Regions from separate parts of the Kitasatospora sp. NPDC091276 genome, predicted to be linked through region 2. Evidence: riboswitches for the same ligand, from Rfam matches in the RefSeq annotation. Region 2 holds a riboswitch; each other region holds the start of a gene.
The links. Region 2 has a riboswitch for cobalamin ahead of AB0O19_RS14915 (CoA-acylating methylmalonate-semialdehyde dehydrogenase). Riboswitches for the same ligand answer to the same signal wherever they lie in the genome.

Region 1: it holds a riboswitch for cobalamin, as region 2 does, so the genes downstream of both, AB0O19_RS12890 (iron ABC transporter permease) here and AB0O19_RS14915 (CoA-acylating methylmalonate-semialdehyde dehydrogenase) in region 2, are expected to answer to the same signal.
Region 3: it holds a riboswitch for cobalamin, as region 2 does, so the genes downstream of both, AB0O19_RS18450 (ABC transporter substrate-binding protein) here and AB0O19_RS14915 (CoA-acylating methylmalonate-semialdehyde dehydrogenase) in region 2, are expected to answer to the same signal.
Region 4: it holds a riboswitch for cobalamin, as region 2 does, so the genes downstream of both, AB0O19_RS13030 (ribonucleoside-diphosphate reductase subunit alpha) here and AB0O19_RS14915 (CoA-acylating methylmalonate-semialdehyde dehydrogenase) in region 2, are expected to answer to the same signal.

What each region holds. Positions count from the first base shown of each region.
Region 1 is NZ_JBFBFU010000008.1:193,317-197,024, reverse strand. It holds gene AB0O19_RS12900 (ABC transporter substrate-binding protein) at 1-94, opposite strand, end outside; gene AB0O19_RS12895 (ABC transporter ATP-binding protein) at 117-881, opposite strand; gene AB0O19_RS12890 (iron ABC transporter permease) at 881-1,963, opposite strand; cobalamin riboswitch at 2,053-2,191, opposite strand; gene sodN (superoxide dismutase, Ni) at 2,280-2,675, opposite strand; gene sodX (nickel-type superoxide dismutase maturation protease) at 2,899-3,333, shown strand; gene AB0O19_RS12875 (CGNR zinc finger domain-containing protein) at 3,360-3,708, opposite strand, start outside.
Region 2 is NZ_JBFBFU010000010.1:115,549-119,256, reverse strand. It holds gene AB0O19_RS14920 (acyl-CoA dehydrogenase family protein) at 1-267, opposite strand, end outside; gene AB0O19_RS14915 (CoA-acylating methylmalonate-semialdehyde dehydrogenase) at 275-1,774, opposite strand; cobalamin riboswitch at 1,990-2,181, opposite strand; gene AB0O19_RS14910 (nitrilase-related carbon-nitrogen hydrolase) at 2,428-3,372, shown strand; gene AB0O19_RS14905 (hypothetical protein) at 3,487-3,708, opposite strand, start outside.
Region 3 is NZ_JBFBFU010000013.1:122,494-126,201, reverse strand. It holds gene AB0O19_RS18455 (iron chelate uptake ABC transporter family permease subunit) at 1-804, opposite strand, end outside; gene AB0O19_RS18450 (ABC transporter substrate-binding protein) at 801-1,745, opposite strand; cobalamin riboswitch at 1,867-2,072, opposite strand; gene AB0O19_RS18445 (hypothetical protein) at 2,621-3,124, shown strand; gene AB0O19_RS18440 (siderophore-interacting protein) at 3,528-3,708, shown strand, end outside.
Region 4 is NZ_JBFBFU010000008.1:226,831-230,538, reverse strand. It holds gene AB0O19_RS13030 (ribonucleoside-diphosphate reductase subunit alpha) at 1-1,897, opposite strand, end outside; cobalamin riboswitch at 2,089-2,231, opposite strand; gene AB0O19_RS13025 (hypothetical protein) at 2,675-3,708, shown strand, end outside.

The sequences.
Region 1 (3,708 bases), on a different contig from region 2:
CGGCGGTGGCGTCGCCGCTCGGGGCGATCTCGGCGCCGCAGGCGGTGAGCCCGAGGGTGAGCAGGGCGGTGATGGCAACGGCCTTGGTGCGCACGGGGGTTCCTTCGGGGGGTGGGTCAGATCCGGTCGAAGAGCAGTTGGACGGCGCCGGTCACCGGGTGCCGGACGGGGGTGGCCCGGACGCCGAACACCTCGGCCAGCAGGGCGGGTCGGAGCACCTCGGCGGGCGGCCCCGAGGCGACGATCCGGCCGGCCCGCAGCACGTACAGCAGGTCGCAGTGGCCGGCCGCCAGGTTGAGGTCGTGCAGCGCGGTGAGCACCGTCGGGCCGGCCTCCCGGACCAGGGCCAGCACGTCCAACTGGTGGCCGATGTCCAGGTGGTTGGTGGGCTCGTCCAGCACCAGCAGCCGGGGCTCCTGGACCAGCGCGCGGGCGATCAGCACCCGCTGCTTCTCGCCGCCGGACAGGCTCAGGAAGCCCCGCCCGGCCAACTGCTCGGCGCCGACCTTGCGCAGCGCCTCCGTGCAGCGCGCGTGGTCGTCCGCACCCGGGCCGCCCAGCCCGCGCCGGTGCGGCAGCCGGCCCATGGCGACCACCTCGGCCACCGTGAAGTCGAACTCGGCGGAGTGCTCCTGGGGGAGTGCGGCCACCCGCCGGGCGGCCTCGCGCGCGGTCAGCGCGTGCAGGTCCGCGCCGTCCAGCCGGACGGCCCCGGCGGCCGGCCGCAGCGCCCGGTAGACGCAGCGCAGCAGCGTCGACTTGCCGCTGCCGTTGGGCCCGACCAGTCCGACCACCTGCCCGGCGGCGGCGTCCAGGGCGACGTCGTGGACCAGCCGGGCGCCGGCCAGCTCGACCGAGACGGAGTCCAGGGCGAGATCCATCAGCGGCCTCCGAAGGAATAGCCGCGACGGCGCATCAGCAGCAGGAAACAGGGCACCCCGAGCACCGCGGTGACCACCCCGACCGGCAGTTCGGCGGGCGCCAGCAGGGTGCGCGAGACGATGTCCACCCAGACCAGCAGCAGCGCCCCGGCGAGCGGCGCGACCAGCAGCACCCGGCGGTGCCCGGCGCCGACCAGCATCCGGGCCAGGTGCGGCACCATCAGCCCGACGAAGCCGATCGCCCCGCTGACGGCCACCACCGTGCCGGTGACGGCGGCGGTCACCACGAAGAGCTCGCGGCGAAGCCGGTCCGGGTCCACGCCCAGCGAGGCGGCCGTCTCGTCGCCCATGGCGAGCGCGTCCAGCCGGCCGGCGGCGCAGGCCAGGTACGCCAGGCCGGCCAGCACGGTGGCGGCGGCGATCGGCACCGAGCCCCAGGTGGCGCCGCCGAGGCTGCCGAGCAGCCACATCATGGCGTCCCGGGCGGCCTCGCCGCGGGCGGCCGCGAAGACCATCAGCGCGGTGACGGCGGAGAAGCCGTAGGAGAGCGCGGTGCCGGTGAGCACCAGCCGCAGCGGGGTGAGCCCGTAGGCCGTGCGCGCCGCGAGGTAGACCAGCACCATGGCGACCAGCGCGGAGCCGAACGCGGAGGCCGAGATCGCCCACACCCCGAGCGAGGCGAAGGCGCCGAGCAGCAGCACGGCGTTGGCGCCGACGGCCGCGCCGGAGGAGATGCCGAGCACGAACGGGTCGGCCAGCGCGTTGCGCACCAGGGCCTGGACGGCGACCCCGGTGGCGGCCAGCCCGGCGCCGACCACCGCGGCCAGCACGGCGCGCGGCAGCCGGATCTCCCAGACGATCGCGTAGGCGGCGGCCTCGTCCGCCTCCAGCCGTCCGCCCGTCAGCCCGGCGGCCAGCAGCCGCAGGGCGCGGGGCAGGCCGATCCCGGAGGCGCCCAGCGCCACGCCGCAGAGCAGCGAGAGCAGCAGGGCGGCGGCCAGGCCGACGGCGAGCGGGAGGGCGGGTATTCGGCGGGCGGGCGGGCTCGTTGCGCCACTGCCCGCGGCTGCGGTGCTGCTCACGGTGCGCCTTGCCTCGGGCTGCGGGTGCGCGGGGGCGGCACCGGTCGGGCGCGGGCCCGGGCGCCATCCCCTCGCAGTCCACGGCGAGTTGTCGGGAGTTCAGCGGCCGGGGGCGATCGGGCTGGCGCGGCCCCGGGGCCGTGCTCACCGTTGCGGGTCAGCGCCGGATTCACACCGGACTTCCCCCTCGGACGCCCTGGCAGCATAACAGCCACTCAGGCTAGGCAACCCTTACCGGGCTCGGATGGGGCGTGAACGCACGACCGCCCCCGTCCGGGCTCGCGGACGGGGGCGGTCGGGTGGCGACGCGTCAGGCTCAGGCCTGCTTGGTCTCCCAGAAGATCTTGTCGACCTCGGCGATCAGGTCCAGCAGGGCCTGGCCGGTGGCGGGGTCGGTGGACGCCTTGGCGGCCGAGGCGGCCTTCAGGGTGTCGTTGATCAGCTGGTGCAGCTGCGGGTACTTCTCGAAGTGCGGGGCCTTGAAGTAGTCGCTCCACAGCACCGAGATGTGGTGCTTGACGGCCTCGGCACGCTGCTCCTTGATGATCAGGGCGCGGGTGCGGAAAGCCGGGTCCTCGTTGGCCTGGTACTTCTCCTGGGTGCCCTTGACCGACTCGGCCTCGATCCGGGCCTGCGCCGGGTCGTACACGCCGCAGGGCAGGTCACAGTGGGCGTGGGCGGTGGCGCGCGGTGCAAACAGACGAGAGAACATGGGAGTCCTTCCTTAGATCGTCTTCCCGCGCCCGAGATTACCCTTCCGCGCCCGGGGTTTCGCGATCGGGCGGTGGGCCTAGGGCAAAAGGCGGACCCGGAACCGGGGTAATCCGGACATCGAACGGATCGAACGGGGTGACGGTCCGTACGGCAGACTGGGACCGGGCGGTCCGGGAGGAGGAGTCGTGGCGCGGAGCACGGAACCGGCGGGCGCGGAACCGATGGGCACGGAACCCCGGGGGCGGGGCGGCGGCGCGGTGCCGTTCGGGCTGGTCGACGTGGCGGGCCCGTCGATGGTCCCGACCCTGCGCGAGGGCGACCAGTTGCTGGTGCGCTACGGCGCGCCGATCCGGCCCGGCGCGGTGGTGCTCTTCCGGCACCCCTTCCAGCAGGACCTGCTGGTGGTGAAGCGGGCCGCCGAGCGGCGTCCGAGGGGCTGGTGGCTGCTGTCCGACAACCGGCCGGTGGACAGCGACAGCCGCAGCTACGGCCCGGTCCCGGACGAGCTGGTGCTCGGCCGGGTACTGCTGCGGCTGCGCCCGCGCCCGGCCTGGCTGGCGCCCGGGCGGCGGCTGGAGCGGCTGCTGCTGGGCACCCGGCTGGCCCGGGTGCCGGGCCTGGCCCGCCGCCTGGGCGTCTGGGCGGACGAGCTCTGACCCCCTGGGCCCGGCCCGGACAGGACCTAGCCGGCGGCGCCGAGTGCCGCGGCCTCGGCCTCCTGGCGCTTGCGGGTCCGGTACGCGGCGACGTTGGCGCGGGTCGCACAGCGGTCCGAGCAGTAGCGGCGGGAGCGGTTGGTCGAGGTGTCCAGGTAGGCGTTGCGGCAGGGCGCGGCCTGGCAGATGCCGAGCCGGTCGGCGCCCAACTGGGTCAGGTGGACGGCCAGGCCCATGCAGGCGACCGCGCTGAAGTGCGCGGTGGCGGTGGGCGAGTTGTCGGCCAGGTGCAGGTGCCAGCGCGGCCGGCCGGCGTCGTCCAGGTAGTCGTGCCCGGAGACCAGCGGGCTGACCGGGTACTCCATCAGCAGGCTG
Region 2 (3,708 bases):
GTGGATGGACAGGTAGGCGGCGATGGACGGGCAGCCGGTGGCCAGCGCCTCGAACACGAGCACGCCGTCGGCGCGGGTGAGTCCGGAGCCGCCGGACTCCTCGCGGACGTAGACACCGGCCAGGCCGACGTCCGCCGCCTTGCGCAGCACGTCCACCGGGAAGTGCTTGGCCTGGTCCCACGCGACCGCGTTCGGCGCCAGGTGTTCGCGGGCGAAGGCCCGGGCGGTCGCCGCGATGGCGAGCTGGTCCTCTGTGAGGTCGTGCACGGCGCCCTCAGCCCATCGTCGGGATGGTGAAGCTCGCGCCCTCCTTGACCCCGGAGGGCCAGCGCGAGGTGACGGTGCGGGTGCGGGTGTAGAAGCGGATCGAGTCCGGCCCGTGCTGGTTGAGGTCGCCGAACCCGGAGCGCTTCCAGCCGCCGAAGGTGTGGTACGCGACCGGCACGGGGATCGGCACGTTGACGCCGACCATGCCGGTGTTCACCCGGCGCGCGAAGTCCCGTGCCGTGTCGCCGTCCCGGGTGTAGATGGCCACGCCGTTGCCGAACTCGTGCTCGCTGGGCAGGCGCAGCGCCTCCTCGTAGTCGGCGGCGCGGAGCACGGTCAGGACGGGGCCGAAGATCTCCTCCCGGTAGATCCGCATGTCCGCCGTGACGCGGTCGAACAGCGAGGCGCCGAGGAAGTAGCCGCCCTCGTGCCCCTCCAGCCGGAAGTCCCGCCCGTCGACCACGAGTTCGGCGCCCTCCTCGACCCCGAGGTCCAGGTAGCCGCGGACCCGCTCCAGCGCGTCGGCGCCGACCAGCGGGCCGAAGTCCGCCGCCGGGTCGTCCGAGCGCCCGACCTTCAACGCGGCGATCCGCTCGACCAGTTTGGCCACCAGGGCGTCGGCGGTCTCCTCCCCCACCGGGACGGCCACCGAGATCGCCATGCAGCGCTCGCCGGCCGAGCCGTAGCCGGCGCCGATCAGCGCGTCCGCGGCCTGGTCGAGGTCGGCGTCCGGCATCACGACCAGGTGGTTCTTGGCACCGCCGAAGCACTGTGCCCGCTTCCCGTGCGCGGCGGCGGTGGCGTACACGTACCGGGCGATCGGCGTGGAGCCGACGAACCCGACCGCCTGCACCCGCGGGTCCTCCAGCAGGGTGTCCACGGCGTCCTTGCCGCCGTTGACCACGTTCAGCACGCCCGGCGGCAGCCCGGCCTCCAGGAACAGTTCGGCGAGGCGCAGCGGCACCGAGGGGTCGCGCTCCGAGGGCTTGAGGACGAAGGCGTTGCCGCAGGCGATGGCGGGTGCGGCCTTCCAGAGCGGGATCATCGCCGGGAAGTTGAACGGCGTGATGCCAGCGACCACGCCGAGCGGCTGGCGCATCGAGTACACGTCGATGCCGGTGCCCGCGTTGTCGCTGAACTCGCCCTTCAGCAGGTGCGGGATGCCGGCGGCGAACTCCACGACCTCCAGGCCGCGCTGGACGTCCCCGTGGGCATCGGCCACGGTCTTGCCGTGCTCGGCGGACAGCAGCCGGGCCAGTTCCTCCTTCTCCTGCTCGACGAGTTGGAGGAAGCGGAGCAGGACGCGGGCGCGTCGCTGCGGGTTCCACGCCGCCCACCCGGGCTGGGCCTGCGCGGCGTCGGCGATCACCGCCTCGACCTCGGCCCGGCTCGCCAACGGCACCCGGGCCTGCACCCGGCCGGTGTTGGGGTCGTACACGTCGCCGAAGCGACCGGAGGTGCCGGCGGTGGGCTTGCCGGCGACGAAGTGGGTCAGTTCTCGGACCATCGGGTTCCTTCTCTCGACAGGGTGGGGAGAGGAGGAGGATCGGAGGCCGCCGCGGGTCGGCGGGCGCACGGTGGTGCGCCCCGCGGCACGGGCGTGCGGCGGCGGAACGGAACGTCAGGGCGTGGACGCCCCGGCGGCCGTGGGCACGGGACGACCAGGAGCGGCAGTGGAGCGGGAGCAGCCCGGAGTCATGCGTGTCGTCTCCATCCTCGTGGAAAACACGGAACACCCGCGGCCGGTATCCTGACTCCCGGATCACCGCACGCCCCCAGGCCTTCCCGGCTGGCTGCCAGTGGCCTTCGTCTGCGAGGACGAACTCCCCGGTCACAGTGGCGGGACCGTGCCGGACTCACACCGGCTTCCCTGACACCGCGGACCTGTCGTCGACCATATAGTTGGACGTCCTAGTAAGTCCAGAGGCCCGCACGCGCGTTGCGCCATCGGGTTTCCGCCGCGCCGATCTCCTGCCCGACGCGGTCGCCGCACAGCCGCACAGCCGCACAGCCGCACACCATTCGCCGGCCACCCCTTGCCGGAACGTTCCGGCGTGGCTACATTTTCACCACGCCAGCAAAGCTGACTGAACTTTCAGTTATATCGCAGGGCCTTCACCGGCACCTCCGTATCAGCGCCAGAGAACAGAAGGAACACCCGTGACCTCGTACGCCGTCCTCACCTCCTTCGGCTCCCCGCTCGGCTCCCCCGGCCGCACCAGGCCGGCCGAACGCGCGCCGCTGCGCGTCGGGCTCGTGCAGATGCGCTGGTACGCCGACCCGGCCGAGCACGACGCCCGGCTGCGCGAGGGCGTGGCACTCGCCGCCGCGCAGGGCGCGACGATGGTGTGCCTGCCCGAGCTGACCCGCAGTCCCTACTTCTGCAACACCGACGACCCGCTGGGGGAAGGCGCCGCCCGCCACCTGGAGGACGTCGAGACGGGGCCCACCACCCGCCTCGCCGCCGAACTCGCCGCCGAACTCGGCATCAGCGTCCACGCCTCCCTGTACGAGCGCGCCGAGGACGGCGGCCTCGGCTACAACACGGCCGTCTGCGTGGACCGCGACGGCACCCTCGTCGCCAGGACCCGGAAGAACCACATCCCGGCCTTCCCCGGCTACCGCGAGGACCTGTGCTTCCGCCCCGGCGACAGCGGGTTCCCCGTCCTGGCCCACCAGGGCGCCGCCTTCGGCTTCCCCACCTGCTGGGACGAGTGGTTCCCCGAACTCGCCCGCGCCTACGCGCTCGGCGGCGCCGAAGTCCTCGTCCACCCCACCGCCATCGGCTCCGAGGTGGACCTCCCGGACTTCGACACCCGGCCCATGTGGGAGCACGCCATCAGCGCCAACGGCCTCGCCAACGCGCTGTTCATGATCGTGCCCAACCGGATCGGGACGGAGGGCCGGTCCACCTTCTACGGCTCGTCGTTCATCTCCGACCCGTACGGCCGGATCCTGCTCCGCGCCCCGCGCGACCGGCCCGCCGTCCTCGTCGCCGACCTCGACCTCGACCAGTGCCGGGACTGGCGGGAGTTCGGCCTGCTGCGCACCCGCCGCCCCGAGCTGTACGCCCCGCTGACCGCGGCGAGCCGCACCGACGCCTGACCGGACGCCCCGGCGCACCCACGCCGGGGCGTCCCGCCGCCCCGAGTCGACGTGCCGGGACTGACGCCAACTACCTTTTCCAGTAGCGTAGTTGACGTAACCGCCGCGCCGGCCTCAGGTGGTGGCCGTCGGAGCGGGCGAAGCCGCACCGGCGGACGGCGGGGCCTGACAGGGCAGGACGACCATCACACTCACACCCTGGCCGGGCTTCGACGCGCCCGCCGAAACGGTGTAGCCGTCGGACTCGTGGACGGCATCGAACTCCCAGGTGGGCGGGGTGGACTGAGCGTCCGCACCGGACGCCGACGAGGTGATCTTGAAGCCCTCGCCCGCCAG
Region 3 (3,708 bases), on a different contig from region 2:
CAGCGCGGCGGTGGCGACGAGGACCCAACGGGTGCGCTCGACGTGGACGCCGAGGGAGCGGGCGGCGGTCTCGCCGAACGCGAAGGCGTCCAGGTCGCGGGCCGAGGAGGCCAGGACCGTGACACCGGCCAGCGCGACCGCGGTCAGGAAGACGGCGGTGGGCCACCGCACGCCGGCGACCGAGCCCAGCGTCCACTCCATGACACCGCGCGCCGCGTTGCGGTCCCCGAGGACCAGCACGACGAACGAGGTGTAGGCCCCGCACATCTGTCCCACCGCGATGCCGGCGAGCACGGTCCGGGTGGTCGGTAGCGACCGGGTGCGCGCGCCGGCCAGTGCCAGGACGACGACGGCGGCTAGCAGGGCACCGGCGAAGGCCGCCGTGGACACCGCGCCGGTGCCCACGGCGCCGGACACGCCGACACCGAGGACGATCACGGTGACCGCGCCGGCGGCGGCTCCGTCCGAGATCCCGAGCAGGAAGGGATCGGCCAGGTCGTTCCCGGTCAGCGTCTGCAACACCGCACCGCAGACCGCGAGGCCGGCGCCGGTGGCAGCCGCTCCCAGAACCCGGGGCAGCCGCAACTGCCAGACGATCTGGTCGTCCAGCAGCGTCACGTGCGGGTTGCCCAGCCCGAGACGGCGCACCACGACGTCGATCACCGTCCGGACCGGCTCGTGTTGCGAGCCCACGGCGAGGCCGAGGAGCACGGTGGCCAGGAGCAGGGCCGCACCGATGGCCAGGGCCGCCGTCGCGCGGCCCGGACCAGGGGGCCGCGCGACGGCGGGGTGGGGCGCGGTCATGAACCCGGGTGCAGTCGGTCCAGTCCCGCGGACACCCGGGCGGCACCGTCGGCGAGCAGCACGCCGGGAGTCGACTCCGAGAACGGCACCACCACGAAAGCCTTGCGCTGTACGGCGGTGAGCTTGCTCAGCACCGGGTCGTTCTCCAAGTAGTCGATCTTGGACTGGGCCGTGTCCCAGCCGGCGTCCGCGACCACGATGGCGTCCGGGTCCGCCGCGACGACCTTCTCCCAGCTCACGTTCTGCCAGCCACCGGGCAGGTCCCCGAAGACGTTGCGGGCGCCCACGGCATCGAGAACGAGTTGAGGTCCGCCGTGGCCGGCCCCGACGAACGGCGCCTTGGTGTCCGAGTCGTACCACAGGACCTTCAAGCCCTTGCCCGCGGCCGTCGCCGTGAACTCGGCCAGTTGCTGCTCCTGTTGCTGCTGGATCGCGGCGGCCCGCTCCGTGACACCGAAGACCTTGGCGACGTCGTTCAGTTCGCCCCACACCGCCTGCCAGGTCGTCGGCGGCACCTGGCTCTTGTCCGAGCAGCCGAACGGGGACAGGTACGACGGGATACCCTGGCCGCGCAGTTCCCCCCGGGTGCCCGCGACCTTGTCGGTGAACGCGCTGGAGTAGGAGGCGTACAGGAAGTCGGGACGGGCCGCGAGGAGCTTCTCCTTCGTCGGGTAGTCCTTGGAGAGCACCGGGACGGAGTCGTAGGCCGCCTTCCACTTCTCCGGGATGGAATCGTCGAGGTAGGCGGTACCGGCCATGCGGGACTGCAGGCCGAGGGCCAGGGCCACCTCGGTGGCACCCTCGTTGAGCGTCACCAGCCGGTCGGGCGGCGCGCCGACCGTCACGGTGGTCCCGCAATTGTCGACGCTGACCGGCGCGGCAGTTCCGGCCGTCCCGCCGGACGTGGTGGGCGCGGGGGCGCCCGTGCAAGCTCCGAGCATGCCGATGAACAGGAAGGCCGCGACTGCCCGGCCGACACGTATCGGACCTGTGGGACGTACGGAACATATCGAACGGAACGGATACGGCAGACCGCTGGGCACGTGTTCTCCAAAACCCTCGTGGAACATGTAGCGCCGTGGCCGGTCTCCTGGCTTCCGCATCAACGCGCCGCGGCCGACCTTCCCGGACGGCTCTTCCAACCCGCCCAGTGGCCCTGACCGCTGGAAAAGCCGGTCAGCGAGGGCCGCGGAACTCCGCGGCAACAGTGGCGAGGGCCGCACCGGACTCAGACCGGTTTCCCGTACACCACGGCGATGGCAAGGTATCAGGCGTGGTCAGGTCGGAGCTGGCCAGCCCGTGGGATGATCGTCTGGACCGTTCCCGGGGGCGGGGGAGGGATCGGCCACGGGGCCCGGCCGGGGGTCTCAGGTGCGGGCGGCGGCGACGATCCAGTTCCTGAACTCGACGGCGTAGTGCCGCAGGTGGTGGTCCAGGACCTCGTCCGGGCACGTGACGGGGAAGTAGGGCGCCGCCACTCGGCCACCTCGCGCTTCGCAGCAGTTCCTTCTCGTAGGCACGGCGTTGCTGGCCGGCGGTGCTGGCACACCGGCCCGAGCGCTCCCGCGGTCGCTCGGGGTGCGGGCTGAACCTGCCGACCGGCAGGTAGGGATCAATCATCGTCCGCTGATCGTCCGTGAGTTGCCGACGCGTCACAGCCCACAGTCCTCCCTGTTCCGCCCTCGGAGGAGGGTGCAACCAGAAGGCTGATCACTACCTCACACAGGCCCTCATTCCCGCACGTCGTGGCGGTTGGTGAACCAACGAGGTCCGCCATCCCGTTGAGGCGTGTACCTGACCATCCTCCGATAGAGAGTTGGCTGCCATGACCTCCAAGCGTGTTGTCCAGTCCTCCGTACTGACCGCCGTCCTGGCGCTGAGCGCCGGCTTGGCCCTGGCTCCCGCGGCGCAGGCCGCCGGCCCCTCCGCCGGAACGACGCGGTCGGCCGCCCCAGCGGCGTCCGCCGCCTACGCGGCGCGCAGCACCCAGGTCACCCTGTCGAACCAGACCGGCAGCATGCTCTACCTCGGCTCGGCCACCCTGGCCCACGGGTGCTGGAGCACCGGCAGTCCTCTGCCCCCGAGCTACATCCTGCCGAATGTGGCCCCCAGCTGGAAAACCGAGTCGTGCGGGTTCCTGACGGGCACCGAGGGGCAGATCGGCTTCGGCGTGGACACCTGGAGCGGGTTGATCCATTGGAGCAACCCCTACGCCGGGTCGAACGTCAACGAGTGCACTGTCGGTGCGGGTCTCACCTGCCAGGTGATCGGCGGCGGGGGGAACATCGCGGAGGTCACCTTCGTGGTGCGGCGCGCCTGAGGCCCGACCCCACCCGGTCGCCCGCCACCTGAACCACGAGTGCCTCCGGCAGGGCGGCCGAAATCGTACCGGCGTCCTGACCGGCCGCCCGCTCCCTATCCTCCCGAGCGGGTTGCGGTGCCGGATCGGTCCGGGGAGTGCGGCGCGGCCGCTCTGCGGGCGGCGACCTCGGTCGTCGGCTCCCGGGCGGCGCGCGGCGCGGTCTGGCTGCGCCGAACCGGTCGCGGCGGCTCCGTACGACCTTGTCGCGTCCGCGAGCCGCAGCAGGGCTGCCGGGGCGTCACGTTCCCGGTCGTGGGCGGAATGGGGATCGGCTGCCGTCCCTGGGTCGAGCACCGCCTCAAGGGTGCTAACTTAGGCAAGCCTAACCAAGACGCGCGACCACACAGCCCAGGGGGGCACCATGGCAGACCAACCGACCCGCCGGACACCGCAGGCGCGCGAAGCACAGGTGCTGCGCACCGAGCGGATCACACCGCACATGGTGCGCCTGGTTCTCGGCGGTGCGGGGTTGGAGGACTTCGACGCCACCGAGTTCACCGACCACTACATCAAGGTGCTCTTCACGCCCGAGGGCGTGAGCT
Region 4 (3,708 bases), on a different contig from region 2:
CCTGCGGCTCGATGCACTCGTAGACGCCGGCGATGGACGCGATGGTCGCGGTCGGCGCGATGGCCAGCAGCAGCGAGTTGCGCAGGCCGGTCTCGGCGATGCGGGCGCGCAGCGCGGTCCAGCGGTCGGCCCACTGCGGGGCGGCCGTCGGGAAGTGGTCGATGTGCAGCTCGCCGCGGGCGGCGCGGGTCTCGCCGTAGGCCTCGTGGCGGCCCAGCTGCTCGGCCAGGTCGGCGGAGCGCTCGTACGCGGTGAGCATGATGCGCTCGGCGATGAGGGTGGACAGTCGCGCGGCCTCGGCGGAGTCGAAGTCGATCCGCAGCTTGAAGAAGACGTCCTGGAGGCCCATCACGCCGAGGCCGACCGGGCGCCAGCGGGAGTTGGAGGTGCCGGCCTCGGTGGTCGGGTAGAAGTTGATGTCCACCACGCGGTCGAGGAACGTCACGGCGGTGCGGACGGTGGCGTCGAGGCGCTCCCAGTCCATGGCGCCGAGCAGGTCGTCGACGGAGGCCCCCGGGGCGACGTGGGCGCCGAGGTTGACCGAGCCGAGGTTGCAGACGGCGGTCTCGGAGTCGTCCGTGACCTCCAGGATCTCGGTGCACAGGTTCGAGGAGTGCACCGTGCGGCCGGGCAGCGCGGTCTGGTTGGCGGCGCGGTTGGAGGCGTCCTTGAAGGTCATCCAGCCGTTGCCGGTCTGCGCCAGGGTGCGCATCATCCGGGCGTACAGGGTCTGCGCGGGGATGGTGCGCACGGCCTTGCCGGCCAGCTCGGCCTTGCGGTAGGCCTCGTCGAAGTCGGAGCCCCACAGGTCGACGAGCTCGGGCACGTCGGCGGGGGAGAACAGCGACCAGTCCTCGTTGGCGTTGACCCGGCGCATGAACTCGTCCGGGATCCAGTGCGCCAGGTTGAGGTTGTGGGTGCGCCGCGCCTCCTCGCCGGTGTTGTCGCGGAGCTCCAGGAACTCCTCGATGTCGGCGTGCCAGGTCTCCAGGTAGACGCAGGCCGCGCCCTTGCGGCGGCCGCCCTGGTTGACGGCGGCGACCGAGGAGTCGAGGGTGCGCAGGAACGGGACGATGCCGTTGGACTTGCCGTTGGTGCCGCGGATCAGGCTGCCGCGCGAGCGGATGCGCGAGTAGGACAGGCCGATGCCGCCGGCGTGCTTGGACAGCCGGGCGATCTGCGCGTAGCGGTTGTAGATCGAGTCCAGGTTGTCCAGCGGGGAGTCGAGCAGGTAGCAGCTTGACATCTGCGGGTGCCGGGTGCCGGAGTTGAACAGGGTCGGCGAGGAGGTCAGGTACTCCAGCCGGCTCATCAGGCCGTACAGCTCGGCGACCTCCCGCACCGACTGCTCGCTGTCGCCGACCGCCAGGCCGCAGGCGACGCGGAGCAGGAAGTGCTGCGGGGTCTCGATGACCTTGCGGGTGATCGGGTGGCGCAGCAGGTAGCGGGACTGCACGGTGCGCAGGCCGAAGTACTCGAAGCGGTCGTCGCCGTGCGCGTCGATCAGCGCGTCCAGGGCGGCGGCGTGCTTGGTGACGAAGGCGGCGGTGGTGTCGCCGATCAGGCCCTCGGCGTGGCCGACGGCGATCGAGGCGGCGAAGGAGCGCGAGCCCTGGCTGTTCGCCTCGTCGACGATCTCCAGGGCGAGCAGCCGGGCGGCCAGCTTCGAGTACTGGGGGTCCTCGGCGATCATCGACGCGGCGGCGTCCACGGCCAGCCCGCGCAGCTCGGCGAAGTCCGAGCCGGCGTGGCGGCCGCGCAGCGCGGCGGCGGCGACATGGCCGGGGTCCACCTGGGGGAGATCGACGCTGCGGTCGGTGAGCAGCCGAAGGAGCGCGCCGCCGGGGTCGGAGACCGTCGGGTCGGTGGGGGCGGGGCCGGTGCCCTGGGCGGGCAGGGTGGCTGAGGCAGCGGTGGTCAAGGCGCTCTCTCCTGGCGGCGATCGGCGGCGGTGATCGGGGGGTACCGGGCCGTTCGGGGCAGGGGAGCACGGCACGTACGCAGGAAGCGTCGCGCGACGGTGGCGTCCCCGGCCCGCCCGCGAGGCCCGGAAGGTAGTTCTCGTGCTGGCGCGGCCTCTGCGGGAGGGCCCGTGCGCACACCGTCGGCAGGTACTCGGACTCGCGGGGCGGCTACTGGAGCCGCCCGCTCACCGCTGCGGGGCAGTCCCGGATTCGCACCGGGTTCCCCTGCATCGACAGCAGGATTGAGCATACATCTAGTGGTGTCTCTCTGATGCGACCCCACATGTAGTACGGCGCGGTGTGTCGGAGCGATGACCGGGGGTGCCGGGAGGGGGCGGGTCGTGGCCTTGGGGCGCCTCGGATCCGGGCTCCCGGCGCCCTGATTCCGGGCTCCCGGCGCCGTGATTCCGGGCCCCGGCGTCCTGGTTTCGATACGGAACGGTCACCGGGCGGACCGGTCGCCGCGGGCATGCCCTACGATCTGGGCGCATGAGCGAGCGAAGCGCCGAGGGGCGCGTTTCGCGAAGCGATCATCGAGCGAAGCGAGGGGGCGCGTGAGCGACGGAACTGGCGCACCCGGGCAGGGTCCGCAGGGAACGCCTCCCCCCGGGCCGGGGGACGCGCACGGTCAGCAGCCGCCGGTGGTGCCCGGTCCGGTGTTGCCGCCGAGCGGGGGCTTCGGGCCGCCGCCGGCCTCGTACGGGCCTCCGGTGCCGCCCGCGCAGCCGGTGGCGCAGCCCGGTCCGCCGGGGCAGCCTCCGCTGCCGCAGCCGGGACCGCCAGGGCAGCAGCTGCCGCCGCAGTGGCAGCCGAACCCCCAGGCGCACCCCCAGCCGAACCCCCAGGCGCATCACCAGGCACACCCCCAGCCGCATCCGCAGTCGTACCCGCAGCCCCAGGCGCCGCAGCGCGCCGAGCCGAACTGGGAGGCGCTGGCCGACCGCAACGCGGCGGACGGCAAGCGCCGCCGCCGGCTGCGGGCCCTCGGCGTGGCGGTCGCGGTCGTCCTGGTCGGCGGCCTGATCGCGGGCGGGGCGGTGCTGCTGACGAAGGGCGGCGGCGACAAGCCGGTCGCCGGGCCGATCGCCTCCGCCTCCAACCGGCCGTCCTCCGCCGCATCGGGTGCCGCGCCGAGTGCCGCCGCGACCCCGGGCGGGAACCCGTCCGGCACCCCGGGCGGCGCGCCGGACGACCCGTCGAGGCCGATCTGGGAGGCCGCCACCGACCCGGCGCCGCAGGACGCGGGGGCACTGTTCTCCGCGCTCCAGGTGACGGTCAACGGCGCCACCTGGAACCGGACCTTCGTCTCGCTGGACTCGCCCTGCTGGGACGGGAACTCGACGACCGGCGGGCTCGGCAAGGTCCTCGGTGACCAGGGCTGCCAGAAGGTGCTCCGGGCGACCTACGTCTCCGGCGACAGCGCGGTGACCGTCGGCGTCGCGGTCTTCGACCACAAGATCCAGGCCGAGACCTCGATGAAGAGCTACACCGGCCACCTCAAGGGCGCCGTCGCGCCGGGCGCGCCGGCCTTCTGCGCCACTCCGGGCTGCACCAACACGCACAACACCCTGGGCCGGTACGCCTACTTCACGGTCGAGGGCTCGGCGAAGGGCGGCGACACCGCCGACGCCGCCGCCACCGCGGCGGCCGCCGGCTTCGGCGAGCACGTGAAGGGCCAGCTGCTCCAGCGCGCCAAGGCCGCGTCCGCGGCCGCGCCGGGTGCGCCGGGTGCGCCGGGGGCCGC